One region of the Variovorax sp. MPBD4-3 genome, then DNA from elsewhere that is predicted to be linked to it. Evidence: riboswitches for the same ligand, from Rfam matches in the RefSeq annotation. Region 1 holds a riboswitch; the other holds the start of a gene.
The links. A riboswitch is a leader RNA that binds a small molecule or an ion and turns the genes downstream of it on or off. The one in region 1 is predicted to bind glycine.
Positions count from the first base shown of each region.

Region 1 (11,071 bases):
TACTCGGTCGAGTACGAACCAGGAAAGAAAAAAGCATGAAGCAAGAAGCAAGCACCCAAGTCAATCTCGATGAACTCAGGGCTTGGCTGATCAACTACATCAGCAGGCGGTGCGACATCCCGGCAGCCGAACTGCATTCCGGCATCCCGTTTGAAGAGTTCGGCATCGACTCCGTGCAAGCCGTCGAGATCACGGCAGAACTGGAGCAGGAGTTCCACATTCCCGTCGAACCGACGGCGCTGTTCGAGTTCAACACCATTGAACTTCTCGTGGCGCACGTTTCGTCTTGCAGCAGTTCGGCGCCGACAACGAAGTGAACCGGCAGAAAACCGCAATACCCGAATGAGACCCGCAGAGACTGTAGCAGCACCGCAGCGCCCCGGGCTGAGCGTGCCGGGATCCGTTGTGCTGCTGGCGCTGGGGATGTTCGCGATCGGCGCCGATGGATTCGTGATCGCGGGCATCCTTCCAGATCTGGCGACAGGGCTTCAGGTGTCGCTGTCCCAGGCAGGCCTGCTGGTGTCGGCGTTCGCGCTGACTTACGCGATAAGCGCCCCGATCCTAGGTGCCGTATTGGGCGGAAAATCTCTTCGGACGATCCTCATCGCGTCGATGGGCGTCTTCGCCGCTGCCAATCTTGCGGCAGCCCTGTCGGAGCAATACGCCTGGCTCTTGCTGTGGCGCCTGATCGCGGCAATGAGTGCCGCGGCTTATTCGCCGGCAGCAGTTGCGGCTGCCATCAACCTTCTGCCTCCCGAAAAACGTGCCCAGGCCAGCAGCTTCGTCTTGGGGGGACTGACGGCCGCCCTCGTCACGGCCGTCCCTCTGGGTTTGATGCTCGCAAGCGTAAGTTCGTGGCGGATGACCTTCATCCTGATTGCGACCCTGGCCGCAGCCGCGGCCGCGGCGCTCTGGTGGGTGATGCCGGCCAACTTCCAGTCCAGGAGCCTTTCGCTGGGAGAGCGCCTGTCGCCACTCCGAAACGGCGACGTGATCCGGGCTCTTGCAAGTTGCTTCGTATGGATGGCGGGTGGCATTGCCACATATACGTTCATCGTCCCGATCAGCCAGTCCGCGACCGGCTGGTCGGCAGACAAGACAAGCTTTGTCTTGTTGATCTATGGTGCGGCGGCCATTGCCGGGAATCTCATCGGTGGACGGCTCGGCGATTTCCTCAAAACACCCGTACGCGCACTGCAGTACTTTCTTTGTGCGCATCTCGCTTCTTTGCTCCTGATGAGTCTGGCCGTGTTCAGCGGCCCTCCCTTGGGGGTGTGGCTCTTCCCGGTTGCCGTCGCCATCTTTGCGGCATCCGGCTGGGCATGCACACCCCCGCAGGCTTCTCGTCTTGTGTCACCGAGCCCGCCACACGCCGTACAGGTGATTGCACTCAACACCATGGCCACCTACTTTGGCATGGCCGCAGGGGCTGCACTGGGAGGACTCCTCTCGACAAACGGCACCTTGCTTTTCATTCCCCTGGCTGGCGCCGCAGCTCAATGCATCGCCATCTGGATGGTGTCCACTCGCGGAGAACAACGTTCATGAAGGCTGTACACGAATCGCAACCCGACGTTGCGGTCATTGGCGCAGGCCCTTCCGGCTTGGCCACAATGCGGAATCTTAAGGAGGCGGGCATCGACTTCGTCGGCTACGAATCGCATGCCGGCATAGGGGGGATCTGGGACCGGGCCAACCCGAAGAGTTCGGTGTATCGGAACACACACACCATCACATCGAAGGGGATCACCGCATTCAGCGACTTCCCTATGCCGGATGATTTTCCGGTCTACCCGGGTCATCCCCAGGTGCTCAAGTATCTCAACAGCTACGCGGACAACTTTGGACTGCGAGCACACATCCGATTCAACGACGCCGTCGAAAAGATCACGAGATCAACGGATGGCGGATGGGTGGTCAGTTCAGCCAGCGGAACTCAAGCATGGTTTCGCGATGTCATCATTGCAAACGGGCATAACTGGTATCCGAGGAAGCCGGATTTTCCGGGGATATTTGCTGGCAGGGTCCTCCATGCCAGCGAATACACGGACGCTAGTGAATTCGCGGACAAGCGGGTCCCGGTCATCGGCGCGGGCAACTCTGGCTGCGACATCGCCGTCGAGTGTTGCCAGATTTCCCCTCGCGTGGTCCTCAGCATGCGCCGCGGCTACAACTTCTATCCGAAGTTCATTGCCGGCTACCCCGCCGACCAGGTCGGCATGAAGGTGCGCTCGATGGGACTTCCAAGTAAATGGGCGTCGAAGATCATGGGCTGGCTCCTGCGCCTTTCGGCGGGCGATCAACAACGCATGGGGCTTCCGAAGCCCGACCATCGCCCGCTGCAGACCCCGGCCATCGTCAACACACTGGTCCCCTACTACGCGGCACATGGCCGAATCGCCATCGCGCCAGGCGTCGAAAGCTTTGAAGGCAGCACGGTGCGTTTCAGCGATGGTTCGGCACAGGAGTTCGATGTCGTCGTCCTGGCGACTGGCTATGAGATCCATATCCCGTTTGTCTCGAACGGAGATCTCGACTGGCAAGGAAACAAGCCGGACTTTTATTTGTATGCGTTTTCCAAGAAGTTCGACGATCTGTTCATTGCGGGAATGACCGACTCGACCGGCGGGCACTTCCCGACAGTCGAGCTTCAGTCCAGGGTGATCTCCCAATACATCACAGCCAAGCGGACCTATCCCGCGAAGGCACGCCAGTTCGACGAGTTGATCAGGAAAAACAACGTCGACCTGAACAACGGTATCGATTTCATCGACATCCCCCGCAACGCAACGCAGTTCTCGCTGCTCGCTTTCCGCAGGGCCCTGACCGAGCATCTCGACCTTCTCGCAACTGCCTGACCACCATGGGAACGATTCATTCACGACTCGGTGATCCCCGCATCAACACAGGGTCCGGCGAAGCCAACGCACTTATCCCCGAGCGAACGCCCGAACTCCTTCAAACGGCACTGACCTACGCTCTGGGTTCTGTTCCTTACAACAGCGCGACTCAGTTTCTCGAGTTCTTCGACGAGAGAATTCTGGCGCCCAACTGGGGAATGTCATGCGTTCGGCAGTCCGTCCGGGTGGACGAACACCTTCAATCCATCGGTGGCCCGAAAGGCATCTACATCCGCAATGGCCGCCACGTCGCATCGATCTATCCGGACAGCCACGGAATCGCCGTGCTGGACCCCTACTTGCTGCACAAGGCGCCGCTCATCCTGAATTACGAGGACCGGGTCGGTGATTGCATCGAGGCCTCAGTCCCCGCCTATCCCGTGCGCATCGACGATGAGGGCCTTGCACGCTGGGGGAAGATGCGGGCGGTGCTGAATGTAGAGAAGCGCACCTTGCAACTCGACTACACCCGCTTCAGCCCCCGGCGCCAGCAAAACTACCTCTATCGGTCCTTCGGTCTGAGTCTCGATGAGGTCGCAATCTTTCCCTCGCCACTTCCTGTCGCACATGCGCGGCTCGTGCATCCGGAGCAGAACAACCTCTCGGTACGCGTTCTGGATCTCCCGCGGCAAGCACTCAGCGAAGTCATCCTGCCGCTTTGCGGGGTGACAGCCGATCGGCCTGCGACCGAAGATCAGCTGATCAGCCGAGACAACCAGGGCCGGGTGAGTACAGCGGGCTCGCCCGGCTTCGACGAAAACCTCACGAGTGTCGCCAGGGTCGTGGGTGTAAGCGCCCAGGAGGTCGTCGACATCCTCCTTCATACATCACGCGTCTATTCGAAGGTCGCGCCCGACGACCGGGTTCTCGCGCCCTATCCGTTGATGAGGGAATGAACACAAGAATTTCTGGATTGCAAATGCTGCCTCCTCATCCCCGATCTTTCTTCCTTGCAGGCGTCATGCAAGGCGCGCGCGGCGGACGCGATCTCGCGGACCAGTCGTACCGCCCGGCGATCGCAAGAGCCATCCGACGCCACTTTCCGAATGCCGTGGTGCACGACCCCGCCGAACGAATGTGGGACAACCTGCAAACCTCCCGCGAACGCATTCGCGAGGCGCACACCGCCTTGCTCCAGACGCCCAAGGTAGCCAGGTCCAACCTGGACCCTGCGCTGCTGGAGTTGACGCAAATATTCCACCGGCAGACGGCGATGGCGGGTAACTGCGATGTCTGCGTCGTCTTCCTACCGAACAACGAGCCAAGCATGGGAACAGCCGCGGAGATGTTGACAGCCCACAACGCTGGACGGTTCGTGGTCGCGATTACCGGCATGCGGCAGAACCTGGCTGTGCTCGCCTGCTCCCAACTGATCGTCGAAAGCATGGAGACGTTCGAAAACTGGCTTTCGACGCTTGCAGTTTCACCCACGACGAAGGAAGGAGCCACCTGATGGTTGATGTTGAACTGTTGGTACGCGAGAGCGAGCGACCGGCGGAATTCCCCGGCCTCGATATCAAGACGAAATACCGCAAGGTATTGAATGAAGTGGTGGACGGCACCGATATCGCACCGATCCCGATTGCGACGATCGGCCTTCCTTTTGCCACGCCATGCGCTGCGAGCTGGGAGTACGGACGGCTCTCCGGTGTCTACACGCCACCTTCGCATGCCGCGATGCCTACCGGCAACATCTTTGGCGGATACCTCACGGGCCTGGTTGACCAGTGGGCCGGACTCGCTACTTACTCGGTCATACCCGATCGACTGCAAGTGCTCACCGTCAACATGAACATAGACTTCAAGGCCCCAGCCGTGATTACGGAAACCCGGCTGCAGGCCAGCGTGACGGCATTGACGGAAAGAAAAGCCATCGTTCAGGTGTTCGCCTGGCAGGCTGACATCCTTCTCTTCGAGGCGAACGTGGTCGAGGTCCTGGCGCCCTGGCGCGTCAAGCCAGCCTGAGGCTGGGGATCACAATGAATCGGACATCGCCACTTCTGCGCCCGATCACGATATCGGGCACCCTTTTGAACAACCGCGTCTTCATGGCGCCGATGACGCGCATGCGGGCCAACGGCACGGAATGTCCGACACTGCTGACCGCCAGGTACTACGCACAGAGGGCAACCGCCGGTTTGATCGTCACCGAGGCCACGCAGGTCTGCGCCCAAGGCAAGGGCTACTTCGGCACACCGGGTATCTACACCAATGCGCAGGAAGGTGCGTGGAGCCGCGTGGTGAAAGCGGTGCACGAAGCGGGCGGCCGAATTGCAATGCAACTCTGGCACGTGGGCCGCATCTCGCACAGCCTGAACCAGCCGGACGGCGCGCAGCCGGTCGCTCCTTCAGCCGTCGCCACACGACGCTCGAAGGTAAGCGTCTTCAAGAACGGGCGACTCCAGGAAGTACCCTGCGAGCCAGCAAGGGAGCTTTCAGGCGATGAAATTTCCGTGATCGTCTCGCAGTACGCGGCAGCGGCCGAACGTGCAAAGCGGGCAGGCTTTGACTTTGTCGAAATTCATGCGGCCAACGGCTATCTGATCAACCAGTTTCTTTCCACGAATACCAACCTTCGGACAGACCAATACGGCGGCTCTCTTGAAAATCGGGCCCGCTTCCTGGAAGAAATCGTCGATGCAGTCTCTCTTGTCATCGGCGCAGGCAGGGTCGGAGTTCGCATATCGCCCAATGGGGTATTCAACGATATCGCCGACAGCGAAGCCGAACAAATGGCCTGTTTGCTAGCCCACAGCCTCAACGCCAAGGGGATCGCGTATCTGCACGTCGCAGAACCCGACTGGGCGGGCGGCGTTGCATTGACTGCAGCATTCCGACAGGGGCTACGCGAAAGATTCAGGAATTGCCTGGTTTTTTGCGGAAATTTCGACCAGAAATCAGGGGAGGAATTGCTGGCGCAAAAAGTTGCGGATGCGATGGCGTTTGGTCGTCTGTACATCGCGAATCCGGATCTGGTGACTCGCTTTGCCAGCGGCGCCAAGCTGAATGTGGCCGACCCATCGACTTTCTATTTCGGCAACACCAAGGGGTATACCGACTATCCGTCATTGGGAAGCGCCGAGGCCACAACGGCAACCGCTTGACCAGAGCGGCCGGCCGATAGTCCTTGGAACACGCCCTAGCCGATCAACTACACTCTCGAAGGTCAGGAGAGAGCCCCGCCAGCCGGGGCCGCCGAAGGCGCAGGGGTTTCCCGAACGCTCAGGCAAAAGGACTGACAAGGCGCCGGCGAACACCGGCGTTTCCTTGCTGGAGAGAGGCCGCCGTACCGCAAACGGCGCAGCGGCCCACCGAAGGAGCAAACCCCGATCGTGGGGCGAATCTCTCAGGTAAAGCGGACAGCAGGGGTGGCCCATGGCTTGCGTCATGGATTTTGTCTGCCCCTTTGGAGTGCCCCGTGGCCGCTTCCTCCGCACCCGCTACCGAACTTCTCAAGACGCCGCTGCACGCCCTTCACGTGGAGCTCGGCGCCCGCATGGTGCCATTCGCCGGCTATTCCATGCCGGTGCAGTACCCCGCCGGCCTCATGGCCGAACACAAGCACACGCGCGATGCGGCCGGCCTGTTCGACATCTCCCACATGGGCCAGCTGCGCCTGGTCGGCCCCGACGCCGCGGCCGCCTTCGAAACCCTGATGCCCGTCGACGTGATCGACCTGCCCGCCGGCAAGCAGCGCTACGGCCTGCTGCTGAACGACGAGGGCGGCATCCTCGACGACCTGATGTTCTTCAACGAAGGCCACGGCTCGCTCTTCGTGATCGTCAACGGCGCCTGCAAGGTGGCCGACATCGCCCACATCCAGCAGAAGATCGGCTCCCGCTGCGAAGTGCAGCCCTTGCCCGACCACGCCCTGCTCGCGCTGCAGGGCCCCAAGGCCGCGGCCACGCTGGCGCGGCTGTCGCCCGGCATCGAGCGCTTCGTGTTCATGACGGGCGGCGCGGTGCAGATCGGCGGCATTGCCGCCTTCGTCACCCGCAGCGGCTACACCGGCGAAGACGGCTTCGAGATCTCGGTAGCCGCCAAGGATGCCGAGCCGCTGGCCCGCCTGCTGCTGGCCCAGCCCGAGGTCAAGCCCATCGGCCTGGGCGCGCGCAATTCGCTGCGGCTCGAAGCCGGCCTGTGCCTGTACGGCAACGACATCGACACCACCACCACGCCGGTCGAGGCTTCGCTCAACTGGGCGATGCAGAAGGTGCGCCGCGCGGGCGGCGCGCGCGAAGGCGGCTTCCCCGGCGCCGCGAAGATCCTCGCGCAGCTTGCCGCCGCCACGGCAGGCACCGCCGGCCACACCGACCACGACACGCTGAAGCGCAAGCGCGTGGGCCTCGTGGCGCTGGAGCGCATTCCGGTGCGCGACGGCACGGTGCTGCAGTCATTCGAAGGCCAGGACATCGGCATCGTCACCAGCGGCCTGCTCGGCCCCACGGCCGACCGCTGCATCGCCATGGGCTACGTGGCCACCGCCTTCGCAGAGCCCGGCACCCGCGTGCAGGCCATCGTGCGCGGCAAGCCGGTGCCGATGGAAGTCTCGACCATGCCTTTCGTGCCGACCCGCTATTACCGCGGCTGAAAGCGGCAGACCCGGCTAGGCTCTGCACCCCGATTCATTTTTTCCACGAGGAGTTTTCTCACCATGAGCATCAAGTACACCAAGGACCACGAATGGGTGTCGGCCGAAGGCGACGCAGCCACCGTCGGCATCACCTTGCACGCGCAGGACGCGCTGGGCGACGTGGTGTTCGTCGACCTGCCCGAAGTCGGCAAGACCTTCGCGCAGGGCGAAGTTGCCGGCGTCGTCGAGTCGGTCAAGGCGGCAGCCGACGTTTTCATGCCCGTGTCGGGCGAGATCACCGAAGTCAACGAAGCCCTGCGCGCCGACCCCTCGCTGGCCAACAGCGACCCGCTGGCCGCCGGCTGGTTCTTCAAGGTCAAGCTGAGCGAGCCCGCGCAGCTCGACGCCCTGCTGGACGCCGCCAGCTACGACAAGTTCGCGGCCGAGTCCTGATCGCCTGATTTTTCTTCCGAGCCCCCTTCTTCCCGAGCCCCCACCGCCATGCCGATTCCCGCCCTTCCCTCTTTGCAAGAACTAGAGAATGCCGAAGAATTTCTCGCCCGCCACATCGGCATCGATGCGGCGGACGAGGCGCGCATGCTGCCGGTGATCGGCTCGGAAACGCGCTCGGAGCTCATCGACGGCATCGTGCCCGCGGCCATCCGCCGGGCGCGGCCGATGCGGCTGCCGGCCCCCGTGACCGAAGCCGACGCGCTGGCCGAACTGAAGGCGATGGCCTCGAAGAACAAGGTGTTCAGGAACTTCATCGGCCAGGGCTACTACGGCACGCACACGCCGGGCGTCATCCTGCGCAACATCCTCGAGAACCCCGCCTGGTACACCGCCTACACGCCCTACCAGGCAGAGATCTCGCAGGGCCGCATGGAAGCCCTGCTCAATTTCCAGACGATGGTGTGCGACCTCACGGGCATGGCCATCGCCAATGCGTCGATGCTCGACGAAGCCACGGCCGCCGCCGAAGCCATGACGCTCGCCAAGCGCAGCGTTAAAGCCAAGAGCAACGTGTTCCTGGTGTCGGGCGACTGCCATCCGCAGACCATCGAAGTCATCAAGACGCGCGCCGCGCCGCTGGGCATCGAAGTGAAGGTGAGCACGGTGTCGGAAACGCTGCCGCACCTGATGGCGAGCGGCGCCTTCTTCGGCGTGCTCGCGCAGTACCCGGCCACCACCGGCCACGTGCACGACCTGCGCCCGCTCGCGGGCCATGCGCACCAGTGCGACGCCGCCTTCATCGTGGCGGCCGACCTGCTGGCGCTGACGCTGCTGGTCGCGCCCGGCGAGTTCGACGCCGACATCGTCTGCGGCACCACGCAGCGCTTCGGCATGCCGCTGTGCAACGGCGGCCCGCACGCCGCCTACCTGGCCTGCCGCGACGAGTTCAAGCGCTCGCTGCCGGGCCGCCTGGTGGGCGTGAGCGTCGACACGCACGGCCAGCCCGCCTACCGCCTCGCGCTGCAGACGCGCGAGCAGCACATCCGCCGCGAGAAGGCCACCTCCAACATCTGCACCGCGCAGGTGCTGCCGGCCGTGGTGGCCAGCATGTACGCCGTGTACCACGGGCCCGACGGCCTCACACGCATCGCGCAGCGCGTGGCGGCGCTCACCGCCATCCTGTCGGCGGGCCTGTCGCAGATGGGCCGCGAGCCGGTCAACACCACCGCCTTCGATTCGCTGACCATCCGCACCGGCGACGACACGCCGGCCATCATCGAGCGCGCGCAAGCCGCCGGCGTCAACCTGCGCCAGCGCCTGCAGCAGCACCTGGGCATCTCGCTCGACGAGACCACCACGCGTGCCGACGTCGAGACGCTGTGGGCCCTGTTCGCGCCCGCCGGCAAGCCGCTGCCGCGTTTCGACGACCTGGCCGCGAACACCACGCCGCTGATCCCCGAAGACCTGCGCCGCGCGAGCGCCTTCCTCACGCACCCGGTGTTCAACACCCACAAGAGCGAGACCGCCATGCTGCGCTACATCCGCAGCCTGTCGGACAAGGACCTGGCGCTCGACCGCAGCATGATCCCGCTGGGCAGCTGCACCATGAAGCTCAACGCGACCAGCGAGATGATCCCCATCACCTGGCCCGAGTTCGCCAACATCCATCCCTTCGCGCCGGCCGAACAGCAGCTCGGCTATGCCCAGCTCGATGCGCAGCTGCGCGCCTGGCTGTGCGAGGCCACCGGCTACGCGGGCATCAGCCTGCAGCCCAATGCGGGTTCGCAGGGCGAGTACGCGGGCCTGCTGGCCATCAAATCGTTCCATGAAGCCAAGGGCCAGGGGCATCGCAACATCTGCCTGATTCCATCGTCCGCGCACGGCACCAACCCCGCGAGCGCGCAGATGGTGGGCCTGCAGGTGGTGGTGACGGCCTGCGACGCGCAGGGCAATGTCGACATGGACGACCTGAAGCGCGCCTGCGAGAAGCACAGCGCCAACCTGGCCGCGGTGATGATCACCTACCCCAGCACGCACGGCGTGTTCGAAACCCGCGTGAAGGAACTCTGCGAGCTGGTGCATGCGCACGGCGGCCGAGTGTACGTGGACGGCGCCAACATGAACGCGCTGGTCGGCGTGGCCGCGCCGGGCGAGTTCGGCGGCGACGTGAGCCACCTGAACCTGCACAAGACTTTCTGCATTCCGCATGGCGGCGGCGGCCCGGGCGTGGGTCCGGTCTGCGTGGTCGAAGACCTGGTGCCGTACCTGCCGGGCCATGTGACGGCCGGCTTGCCCTCGCACGGCGTGGGTGCCGTGTCGGCGGCCCCGCTGGGCAACGCGGCCGTGCTGCCGATCAGCTGGATGTACTGCCGCATGATGGGCGCCAAGGGCCTGCAGGCCGCGACCGAGACGGCCATCCTGAGCGCCAACTACATCAGCGCGCGCCTGAAGGACCACTACCCCACGCTGTACGCCAGCCCCAATGGCCACGTAGCGCACGAGTGCATCCTCGACCTGCGCCCGCTCAAGGACACCAGCGGCGTCACCGCCGAGGACGTGGCCAAGCGCCTGATCGACTACGGCTTCCACGCGCCCACGCTGAGCTTCCCCGTGCCCGGCACGCTGATGGTGGAGCCCACCGAGAGCGAGCCGCTGGCCGAGCTCGACCGCTTCATCGACGCGATGATCGCCATCCGCGGCGAAATCCGCCGCATCGAGGAAGGCGTCTGGCCGAAGGAAGACAACCCGCTCAAGCACGCGCCGCACACCGCCGCGAGCCTGCTGGGCACCGAGTGGAGCCACCCGTACTCGCGCGAACTCGGCGCGTTCCCGCTGGCCACGCTCAAGAACGCCAAGTACTGGCCGCCGATCGGCCGCGTCGACAACGTGTACGGCGACCGCAACCTGTTCTGCAGCTGCGTGCCCGTGGGCGACTACCAGGAAACCGAAGAGGCCTGAGTCCAGGTGCCCAGGCCGGCCTGGGCTACTGCGACTTCTTCTTCGCGAGGTCGGCCGTCGCGATCTGCTGGCGCAGCGCGCGCAGGCTGGCCTTCATCTTGCGCTCGTTCTCCGGGCCCATGCGCACCATGATCTTCTGGCCGGCGCTCGCCTTCTCCAGCGCCTGGTCGACGTATTCGTAGCGCAC
Region 1 is NZ_JBXASW010000021.1:16,325-27,395, reverse strand. Features, by position in the region: gene AC1RVW_RS14930 (acyl-CoA desaturase) at 1-39, shown strand, start outside; gene AC1RVW_RS14925 (acyl carrier protein) at 36-317, shown strand; gene AC1RVW_RS14920 (MFS transporter) at 406-1,548, shown strand; gene AC1RVW_RS14915 (flavin-containing monooxygenase) at 1,545-2,858, shown strand; gene AC1RVW_RS14910 (hypothetical protein) at 2,864-3,796, shown strand; gene AC1RVW_RS14905 (hypothetical protein) at 3,793-4,353, shown strand; gene AC1RVW_RS14900 (PaaI family thioesterase) at 4,353-4,865, shown strand; gene AC1RVW_RS14895 (alkene reductase) at 4,880-6,004, shown strand; glycine riboswitch at 6,058-6,148, shown strand; glycine riboswitch at 6,161-6,273, shown strand; gene gcvT (glycine cleavage system aminomethyltransferase GcvT) at 6,319-7,491, shown strand; gene gcvH (glycine cleavage system protein GcvH) at 7,555-7,926, shown strand; gene gcvP (aminomethyl-transferring glycine dehydrogenase) at 7,975-10,884, shown strand; gene AC1RVW_RS14875 (DUF3014 domain-containing protein) at 10,910-11,071, opposite strand, start outside.

Region 2 (11,071 bases), on a different contig from region 1:
CGGGCAGCGCGCACCGCGTGCTCAAGCTGGCGAACGAGCACGACTTCCACATCGTCGAGGACGACACCTACAGCCACCTCGCGCCCGAGCACGCCACCCGGCTCAGCGCGCTCGACGGGCTGCAGCGCACCATCTACGTGAGCGGCTTCGCCAAGATCCTGGCGCCCAACTGGCGCATCGGTTTCCTGGCCGCGCCGCCCGCGCTGAAGGAGCGGCTGCTCGAGACCAAGCTGCTGGCCACGCTGACCTCGCCCACGCTCTTCGAGCGGGCGCTGTCGTGGTGCATCGACCAGGGCCAGCTGCGCCGGCATTCGGAGCGGGTGCGCATCCGCCTCGACGGGGCGCGAGGGCGGGCGGTGAAGCTCGCCATGTCGCACGGCTGCACCTTCGCGTCGGAGCCGGCGGGGCTGTTCGGCTGGGTCGACACGGGCGTGGACACCGACGCGCTCACGCAGCGCATGCTCGACCAGGGCTACCTGCTGGCGCCGGGCTCGCTGTTCCATGCGCGCCGGCCGCCGAGCACCATGATGCGCATCAACTTCGCGACCTCGCAGGACGCCACTTTCTGGAAGGTTTTCAGCAAGGTCCGCGACGAACTCTGACGGCAGGTAAATCCCCGCGCCGGCCGGGCCGGACGGCAAGGGCTTGGAGTAAGCTGGGAACACAAGAAAACCCTCCCAGGAGACCTTCCGCATGAGCAACGCCAGCAAGCCCTTCGACTTCAGCCAGTTCGTCCCCGGATTCGACTTCCTGAAGAACCTCGCCGGCGGCGCCGCGGCGGGTGCAGGCGCCGGTTCGGTGCCGGGAATTCCGAGCCTCGCGAGCTGGGTCGCACCAACCCTGAGCGTGGAAGAAGTCGACAAGCGCATCCAGGAACTCAAGACGGTCCAGTACTGGCTCGAGCAGAACGGCCATGCGCTCAAGGCCACCATCCAGGCGCTCGAGGTGCAGAAGATGACGCTGTCGACGCTGCGCGGCATGAACGTGCGCATGGAAGACATCGCCAGCGCGTTCACCAAGCAGGCTGCTGCCATGGCCCCGGCGCCCGCGGCAGCAGCCTCGGCAGCCCCGGTCGAGCCGGAGCCCGAGGAGGTCGAGGAAGAAGACGAGCTGCCCGAGGAAGAGGAAGCGCAGGCGCCGCAGAAAACGAAGACGCGCGCGCGTCCGGCCGCCGCGAAATCGAAGGCCGGCGAGGGCGCCGGCGTGATCGATCCCATGCAGTGGTGGGGCTCGCTCACCGAGCAGTTCCAGCAGATCGCCAGCTCGGCGCTGCAGGACGCCGCGCAGCTGAAGGTGCCGGCCATGGCCCAGCCGCTGGCCGACGCGGTCGGCAAGGCGATGGGCGGCAAGCCGGCGGCAACCAAGGCCCGCAAGCCCGTTGCCGCGGCAAAGAAGGCGGCGGCTCCGGCCGCCAGGAAAAAGACGTCGACCGCCGCGCGCAAGCGAACCTCCAGCCGGCGCTGACGTCATACCCATACATTTTTTGGAAAGAACGGGTTGGCACGCATCATGAAACTGTTTCCCTCCGGTCATGCCACCCATCCGCAATGGCGCATGGCGGCCGGCCTCGTGCTGGCCCAGTTGCGCGCACAGATGGCATTGCCCGACTACGCGCCGTCGCCGACGCTCGGGCTGCTCTACATCACCGACCACTACGCCGCCGAGGCGCAGGACATCCTCGACCACCTGAGCGCCGAACTGCCCGAGGTGACCGACTGGTCGGGCACCGTCGGCATCGGCGTGGCGGCCAACAACGCCGAATACTTCGACGAGCCCGGCATGACGCTGATGCTCTGCGCGCTGCCGAGCGACCAGTACCGGGTGTTCTCCGGCGTCGCGCCGCTGGGCAACTCCGAAATGAGCGGCTTCGAGGCCCACACCGCGCTGGTGCACGCCGACCCGGCCACGCCCGACCTGACCGAGCTGATCGCCGAGATGGCGGGCCGCACCGACACCGGCTACCTGTTCGGCGGGCTCTCGTCGGGCCGTGGCGGCGCGCTTCAGTTCGCGGTCGGCGGCAACGGCAACATCCGCGGCCATGGGGCGGCGGGCGGTGTGTTCTCGGGCGGCCTGTCGGGCGTGGTGTTCGGCGACGGCGTGCGGCTGGTGTCGCGCGTCACGCAGGGCTGCCAGCCGCTGCGCTCGGGCGCGGTGCGCAAGCGCGAGATCACCGAGGCCGACGGCAACCTGCTGCTCAGGCTCGACGGCGAACCGGCCCTGGACGTGCTGCTGGCCGACCTGCAGGTGTCGCTGGAGAGGCCGCAGGAAGCCATCGACGCCGTGCGCAACACGCTGGTCGGGCTGGCCGACGCGGGCAGCGACGGCATCCGCCGCACCGGCGACCTGGGCGCCGACGTGCTGGTGCGCCACATCATCGGGCTCGACCCGACGCGGCGCGGCATCGCGATTGCCGACACGGCCGAAGCCGGCATGCGGCTGACCTTCTGCCGCCGCAATGCGCAGGCGGCGCGGGCCGACCTGATGCGCATCTGCGCCGAGATCCGCGAAGAGCTGGAGCCCGAAGAGCAGACGCTGGCCACCGCGCGCGCCGTGGCTGCCGGCGAGGCCGAGGCGGCGCCGCATCCGGCGCGGCGCATCGCGGGTGCGGTGTACGTGAGCTGTTCCGGGCGTGGCGGCCCGCATTTCGGCGCGCCGGGCGCCGAGTTGCAGATCGTGCGGCACGCGCTGGGCGACGTGCCGCTGGTCGGGTTCTTCGCCGCCGGGGAGATCGCGCGGCACCACCTGTATGGCTATACGGGGGTGTTGACGGTGTTCACGTCCAACGACTGAACACCTTTCAGCCTCGGATCATGCCGGCTGCAGCATGCGTGGCTGCGGCGCCGGCATCCCCGTGAACGCGAAATCCACCTCCGGTGCGAGCCCGCTCACGATACGCGCGATCGACTTGCCGGAGCCGCAGGCATGCGTCCAGCCGAGCGTGCCGTGGCCGGTGTTGAGGAACAGGTTGGCGAGCTTCGTCTTGCCGATCAGCGGCACGTTGCTTGGCGTGGCGGGGCGCAGGCCGGTCCAGAACTGGGCCTGCGTGGTGTCGCCGGCGCCGGGGAACAGCTCTTCGACACGGCGCACGATGGCTTCGCAGCGCACGCGGTTCAGGTCGCGGTCGTAGCCGTTGAGCTCCGCCGTGCCGGCGATGCGCAAGCGGTCGCCGGATTCCGAGGTGTAGCGTGAGAACACGAGCTTGAATTCGTCGTCGGTCAGCGAGACCTGATGCGCTTTGGAGGCGTCCTTGACGGGCAGCGTGACCGAATAGCCCTTGGCCGGATAGATCGGCAGGCGGATGCCCAGCGGCGCCGCGAGCAGCGGGCTCAGCGAGCCCATCGCCATCACGAAGGCGTCGCCGCGAATGCGCTGGAAGCGGCCTTCGGCATCGGTGACCTCCACGTGGTCGATGCTGCCGCCGGCCTCGCGCAGGGCGGTGACGGTGTGGCTCATCAGGAATTTCACGCCGGCTTCGGCCGCGAGCCGGGAGAGTTCGCGCGCGAAGCGGTTGGCATCGCCGGATTCGTCCTCGGCTGTGTAGGTCGCGCCGGCCAGCTTGGGGCGGATGTGGGCGAGGGCGGGCTCGATCTTCACGGCCTCGTCTGCCGAGATGACCTGGCGTTCGCATCCCAGGGCGCGCATCTGCTCGGCGGGCGCGAGGGCGCCGTCGAATTCCTTCTGCGTCGTATAGAAGTGGAGGATGCCCTGGGTTCGCTGGTCGTAGGCGATGCCGGTGTCGCGGCGCAACTGTTGCAACATCGAGCGGCTGTATGTGCCAAGACGCACGATCTGCTCGATGTTGTGGCGGGTGCGCGCCGGCGTGCATTCGCGCAGGAACTGCAGGCCCCACAGCCACTGGCGCATGTCGGCGCGGATGCGGAACAGCAGCGGGGCGTCTTCCTTGCCCAGCCATTGCAGCACCTTGAGCGGCGCGCTGGGGTTGGCCCAGGGTTCGGCATGGCTGACGGAAATCTGCCCGCCATTGGCGAAGCTGGTTTCGGCGGCCGGGGTGGCCTGCCGGTCGATCACGGTCACTTCGTGGCCGAGTTGCTGGAGGTAGTAAGCCGAGGTCACGCCGAGCAGGCCGGCGCCAAGAACGATCACGCGCATTTCAAGTACCTTTGAGGTGCTGCGCTTGAACGGCGGGCGAGGGTGAATACTATTGAATTAATAGCAAGCAACCGGACGACCGCTGTCCAAGTTGCCGCTCCCCCTGTCCTCGGTACCTGAGAGATTCATTCGTTGCGCCATTGCAACGAATTTGCTCCTTCGGTGCGCCACGTGAAGTGGCGTCTCTCCAGACGGCGTTTCAGTTGATGCAGTACTGACCCCTTGCCGAAATCCAAGACTTCGTCGGGCCGACCTGAGCGTTTATGGGAGTTTGCGCCTTCGGTAGGGCCACCGGGGTGGCCCGCTCTCCTGCGGTATCGCGAACGATTGTAAACACGCCGAGGGCAGAACGGTAACGTCTTGTGTTTCCGCCAATTGGCCCAATGGGATAATCGAACGTTAATGTTCATTGCGACACGGCGATGACTTTCAACTTCAGGGGACCCCATGATCTTGGTTACCGGCGGCGCTGGCTTCATTGGCGCCAATTTCGTACTCGACTGGATCGCGAGCAGCGACGAGCCTGTCGTGAACCTCGACAAGCTGACCTACGCCGGCAACCTCGAGACGCTCGCATCGCTCAAGAACAACCCACGGCACATCTTCGTGCAGGGCGACATCGGCGACAGCGCCCTGGTCGACCGCCTGCTGGCCGAGCACAAGCCGCGCGCCGTGGTCAACTTTGCCGCTGAATCGCATGTGGACCGCTCGATCCACGGCCCCGAAGACTTCGTGCAGACCAACGTGCTCGGCACCTTCCGCCTGCTCGAATCGGTGCGCGGCTACTGGAGCGCGCTGCCGGCCGACCAGAAAACGGCCTTCCGTTTCCTGCATGTGTCGACAGACGAGGTCTACGGCTCGCTTTCGAAGACCGACCCGGCCTTCACCGAAGAGAACAAGTACGAGCCCAACAGCCCGTACTCGGCCAGCAAGGCCGCCAGCGACCACCTCGTGCGCGCCTGGCACCACACCTACGGCCTGCCGGTGCTCACCACCAACTGCTCCAACAACTACGGCCCGTTCCACTTCCCCGAGAAGCTCATCCCGCTGATGATCGTCAACGCGCTGGCCGGCAAGCCGCTGCCCGTGTACGGCGACGGCATGCAGGTGCGCGACTGGCTCTACGTGAAGGACCACTGCAGCGCCATCCGCCGCGTGCTCGAGGCCGGCAAACTGGGCGAGACCTACAACGTGGGCGGCTGGAACGAGAAGCCGAACATCGAGATCGTCAATACCGTGTGCGCGCTGCTGGACGAGCTGCGCCCCAAGGCAGACGGCAAGCCCTACAAGGAGCAGATCACCTACGTCACCGACCGCCCCGGCCACGACCGCCGCTACGCCATCGACGCACGCAAGCTCGAAGCCGAACTCGGCTGGAAGCCCGCCGAGACCTTCGACACCGGCATCCGCAAGACCGTCGAGTGGTACCTCGCGAACAGCGAGTGGGTGCGCAACGTGCAAAGCGGCGCCTACCGCGAGTGGGTCGAGAAGCAATACGACGCAAAGGCCGCGGCATGAAGCTGCTGCTGCTGGGCAAGGGCGGACAGGTCGGCTGGGAACTGCAACGCAGCCTTGCGCCGCTGGGCGAACTGGTGGCGCTCGACTTCGACAGCACCGATTTCCACGCCGACTTCAGCAGGCCGGAGCAATTGGCCGAGACGGTGCTGAAGGTCCGCCCCGACGTGATCGTGAATGCCGCAGCACACACGGCCGTCGACAAGGCCGAGAGCGAACCCGAATTCGCGCGCAAGCTCAACGCCACGTCGCCCGGCGTGGTGGCCGAAGCCGCCCAGCAGATCGGCGCGCTGATGGTGCACTACTCGACCGACTACGTCTTCGATGGCAGCGGCAGCAAGCCCTGGAAGGAAGACGACGCGACCGGCCCGCTCAGCGTGTACGGCCAGACCAAGCTCGAAGGCGAGCAACTGGTGGCGCAGCACTGCCCGCGCCACCTGATCTTCCGCACAAGCTGGGTGTACGCGGCACGCGGCGGCAACTTCGCCAAGACCATGCTGCGCCTGGCCAAGGAGCGCGACAAGCTGACCGTCATCGACGACCAGTTCGGTGCGCCCACTGGTGCCGAGCTGCTGGCCGACGTGACGGCCCATGCCATCCGCGCCACGCTGCAGGATCCGGCCAAGGCCGGGCTCTATCACGCGATTGCGGGCGGTGAAACGACATGGCACGGCTATGCGCGCTTCGTGCTCGAAATGGCGCAGCAGGCCGGCGTCGAGCTCAAGGCCGGCCCGCAGGCTGTCGAGGCCGTGCCGACCAGCGCCTTCCCGACCCCGGCGAAGCGCCCGCACAACTCGCGTCTTGACACCACCAAGCTGCAGACCACTTTCGGCCTGCGCCTGCCGCCCTGGCAGGAAGGCGTTGCGCGCATGCTGCGCGAGACGCTTTGAAGAACAAACACCCACGAAAAAACAAAAGCATGACCAAGACGACGCAACGCAAAGGCATCATCCTGGCCGGCGGTTCGGGCACCCGCCTGCACCCGGCCACGCTTGCCATGAGCAAGCAGCTGCTGCCGGTGTACGACAAGCCGATGATCTACTACCCGCTGAGCACGCTGATGCTCGGCGGCATGCGCGACATTTTGATCATCAGCACGCCGCAGGACACGCCGCGGTTCCAGCAACTGTTGGGTGATGGCAGCCAGTGGGGCATCAATCTGCAGTACGCGGTTCAACCGAGTCCGGATGGGCTGGCGCAGGCTTTCATCATTGGTGAGAAGTTCGTAGGGAATTCGCCCAGTGCGCTGGTGTTGGGGGACAACATCTTTTATGGGCATGACCTGGCACATCTGCTCGGCGGTGCTGATGCGAAGAACTCTGGTGCCACCGTCTTTGCTTATCACGTGCACGACCCCGAGCGGTATGGAGTGGTGGCATTCGACGCCAAGGGCAAGGCCAGCAGCATCGAAGAAAAGCCGCTGAAGCCGAAGAGTAGCTATGCGGTGACGGGCCTCTACTTCTACGACAACCAGGTCGTAGATATCGCGAAGGCGGTGAAGCCGAGCGCGCGCGGGGAACTGGAAATCACGGCGGTAAATCAGGCGTACCTAGACCTCGACCAGCTCAATGTGCAGATCATGCAGCGCGGCTACGCGTGGCTGGATACTGGCACGCACGAGAGCCTGCTTGAAGCGGGCCAATTCATTGCGACGCTTGAACATCGCCAAGGGCTGAAGATTGCCTGCCCGGAAGAAATCGCTTGGCGCAACGGATTTATCGATCGCGATCAGTTGGCCAAGCTTGCCGCGCCGCTGCAAAAGAATGGTTACGGCAAATACCTAAACCACCTGCTCGCCGAGGAGGTTCGCTCATGAATGTGGTCAAAACCGCCATTCCAGAGGTGCTGATCATCGAGCCGAAAGTATTCGGCGATGCGCGTGGTTTCTTTTTCGAGAGCTTCAACCAGCGCGCATTTGACGAGGCGGTTGGCAAGAAGTTTGAATTCGTTCAAGACAACCATTCCAAATCGTCGCGTGGCGTGCTCCGAGGCTTGCACTACCAGATCCAGAATGCGCAGGGCAAACTAGTGCGCGTTGCCCGCGGCGCAGTGTTCGACGTGGCAGTAGACATTAGGCGGTCGTCGTCAACTTTCGGCCATTGGGTCGGCACTGAACTTAACGACCAGAACCACAAGCAACTGTGGATTCCGCCAGGGTTCGCGCACGGGTTTCTTGTTTTGAGTGAAAGCGCGGATTTTTTGTACAAGACCACTGACTATTACTCGCCCGAGCATGAGAGGTGCATCGCTTGGAACGACGCACATCTGCGTATCGAATGGCCTGATATCGGCGTTCTGCCGCAATTGTCGAAAAAGGATAGCGAAGGTTTACCGCTGAGGCAGGCAGATACCTTTGACTGAAAAAATTTCGCGCCCCGCAAAAAATTTGCTGATCAAAATTACATTGCTCCAATTCACTGCGATCTTGACGATGTTCTCGGCATCGGCGCACTTTTGAAGGCTTCGAACCGGTCGAGCGGATTTTCAATAATGCAGGCTTATGAGTTGTGGAAGTAGATAATGAATGTTAAGGATGTGCTGGCACGCGCTGTCCGGTATATGAGGGAATATCGAGCCGCCAGCTTGGTTAAAAGGTCTGGCTTCTTCGACAAGGACTGGTATCTAACGAGGAACCCGGACGTTTCAGCTAGCGACGCGTTGTCGCACTTCCTTCGTTTCGGAGGAAAAGAAGGAAGAGCTCCGAGCGAGAAATTCGACTCGGCGTGGTATCTCCAGACGTACAAGGATGTTGCGCTCAGCGGAGCAAATCCACTTGTCCACTATCTCCAGTGGGGAACCAGCGAAGGACGTGAAATAGCTGGCACTTATTCAGCTGTTGCCGGTTCTCCGAACTCCTATTCGATCAATGGCGTTTTGCTAAGCGAACAAGAGGCTCGTGACCTTGAAATTCTTCGAGCTACCGACCTGTTCGATCCCGAGTGGTATCTGGAGACTTATCCCCATCTTCAAGGTCAGGATCCTTATCTGCATTTCCTGCGATATGGCGGGTTCGAAGGACTAAAGGGAAGTGAAGAATTCGATTGTGCTTGGTACGGAGAAATCTACCCCGATGTGGTTCTGCACAACGTGCACCCACTGCTCCACTATCTGGAGCACGGAATCAAAGAAGGCCGCTTTAAGGGCATGAGTCCAAAGATCTCGGCCGTCGTGAAACAAACGGTCGCAGATTTAATGGCGCTCGATCCAGAAATCGAAGCTTGCCATCCCTTGCATGGGAAGCACCTTCGGCTTAGACCCAATTTCAGTATTCCATCGGACGAACTCGGTATCGCTTGGCGAGATATCTTCAACGATCTTCCAGACGGGATCGAGCACATCCTTTTCATGCCTTGGTTGGTCAAGGGTGGCGCAGACTTAGCCGGCGTAAATATGGTGCGGGCGGCTCAGGAAAAACTGGGCGTCCGGGCCGTGCTACTGGTGTTGACGGACCATGCGAACGTGGATGCCTTCGATTGGTTGCCCACGGGAACGCAAGTGCTGGTTCTTTCCGACTACGACGCAAAGCTAAATCAAAAACAAAGGCAACGAATCGTCGAAGCTCTGATATTTGCAGTTCAACCAGCGTCAATCATGAATGTAAACAGCTTGGCGTGTTGGGATGCCATTCTGGAAAAGGGCCGCGCCTTCAAAAAAATCTGTCGAATTCATGTGGCACTGTTTTGCCGTGACTTTACTGAAGACGGCCGTGGTGCAGGTTATGCGGACACCCACTTTCGGGCTGGCATCATCAATGTCGATACGGTGTATTTCGATACTCAAGTATTTTTAAACGAAGTGGCTGAAAGATTCGGCTTGACTGAGTCGCTCAAACAGAAGTTGAAATTCTTGCCGCAGCCAGCATTGGATGATATTCATTCCCTGCATGACAATGAATTGTCGCCCAATCCGCAACCCGCTGTGTTCTGGGCCGGACGATTCTGTTATCAAAAAAATACGGAGTTGCTGGTTCGAATTATCAAGAAGAAACCGCCTGTGACACTGGACGTGTATGGAGGAGGTGAGGTCGCGCGTGAGAATGAGTTGAAATCGCTCGCGAGTGAATTTCAAAACGTCAGTGTTCTTGGTTTTTTTTCATCATTCAATAAACTTCCGCTGCAAAAATACAGCGCATTTCTTTTTACTTCGCGCTTCGAGGGGATGCCAACTGTGCTTATCAACGCGGCTGCGGCAGGCGTTCCGATCATTGCGAGCAATGTGGGTGGCGTATCGGAACTCGTTACGCCGGAAACTGGTTGGTTGATCGACGCGCTGGACGACGAAAATGCATACTGCGCGGCAATTCAGCAAATTGTCGGCGATCCCGCAGAGGTCGCAAAGCGTCTGGAAGCGATGAGAAAAAAGATCGGAACAGAGCGCTCGTGGACTGCGTTCAAATCGAAGCTTTTTTTTCCTTCAAAGACAAGTAGCGGAGTCGCAAATGTTCAAGGTTGACGTAACCGCGGTTGTGAACGCGCACAGGGAAGGCTTGTTGTTGAAACCCACGCTGGACAGTGTTCGAAGATGTTTTGAATCAGCACGAGAAAAAAACCTGACTGTCGAACTACTGGTGGCCATGGATCGTTCGGACGAACTCACCAAGGAGGTCGTTCAGCGCTGTATAGCCGATATGGAAAACGCAAAAATAATTCCCATGGACTATGGCGATGTGGGCCATTGCCGAAATCAAGCTGCTTTGCTTGCCGAGGGCGAATATATCGCCTTTCTTGATGGCGATGATTTATGGGAAAAGAGTTGGATCGTCAAGGCGCTCGAGATGGCGCGATCGGACCCGCGTGAACTCGTGCTTCATCCGGAGTTGAATGTCTATTTCGGTCACGACCCTCATGTTTTCGTCCATATCGACAGCGAGAGCGAATCCTTTGATTTAGCGGGCTTGGCATTGGTCAACTATTGGACATCATTATGCTTCGTGCGCCGGGGTTTTTTGGTTGAAAACCCTTACCCGGAAACAGATCTTCTCGCACAAATGGGATATGAGGATTGGGGGTGGAACCTCAAGGCAATTTCTGCAGGCGCAACACATAAGTGTGTTTCGGGCACGGGTCACGCAATACGCATGAAGCGAGTTTCGCTTGTTCGTCAAACGAGTTCTGCAGGATGCATCGCCGAACCGAGTGATATTTTTTCTGATGCGTTAAAGAAAAAGCAAAGGGGTGCGAAATCAAAGCTTCGCATAGCGGCATAGATGGCATGAGGATGACTGATTCTTCCTTTGTCAGGTCGACAAAGCTTTTTGGCTACAGGTTCGACGAGCAGCCAATACAGCAACACATCCGATTGCTATTAATATTCTTTGCGGTCGCGCTTGTTGCCAAAGGTGGCGCAGTGCTTCGCGGCTTCGCCGTTGATGACTACGCATTTGGGCAGGGATTCAACAAAGGGGAGTTAGGTGTTTTTTTGACACAGGGGCGATTTCTGCTGGGGG
Region 2 is NZ_JBXASW010000016.1:31,955-43,025, reverse strand. Features, by position in the region: gene AC1RVW_RS12465 (aminotransferase-like domain-containing protein) at 1-602, shown strand, start outside; gene AC1RVW_RS12460 (PhaM family polyhydroxyalkanoate granule multifunctional regulatory protein) at 694-1,464, shown strand; gene AC1RVW_RS12455 (FIST signal transduction protein) at 1,510-2,790, shown strand; gene AC1RVW_RS12450 (D-amino acid dehydrogenase) at 2,809-4,110, opposite strand; glycine riboswitch at 4,204-4,311, opposite strand; glycine riboswitch at 4,329-4,432, opposite strand; gene rfbB (dTDP-glucose 4,6-dehydratase) at 4,558-5,628, shown strand; gene rfbD (dTDP-4-dehydrorhamnose reductase) at 5,625-6,515, shown strand; gene rfbA (glucose-1-phosphate thymidylyltransferase RfbA) at 6,545-7,441, shown strand; gene rfbC (dTDP-4-dehydrorhamnose 3,5-epimerase) at 7,438-7,986, shown strand; gene AC1RVW_RS12425 (glycosyltransferase family 4 protein) at 8,146-10,077, shown strand; gene AC1RVW_RS12420 (glycosyltransferase family 2 protein) at 10,064-10,831, shown strand; gene AC1RVW_RS12415 (hypothetical protein) at 10,843-11,071, shown strand, end outside.
Region 2: it holds a riboswitch for glycine, as region 1 does, so the genes downstream of both, AC1RVW_RS12450 (D-amino acid dehydrogenase) here and gcvT (glycine cleavage system aminomethyltransferase GcvT) in region 1, are expected to answer to the same signal.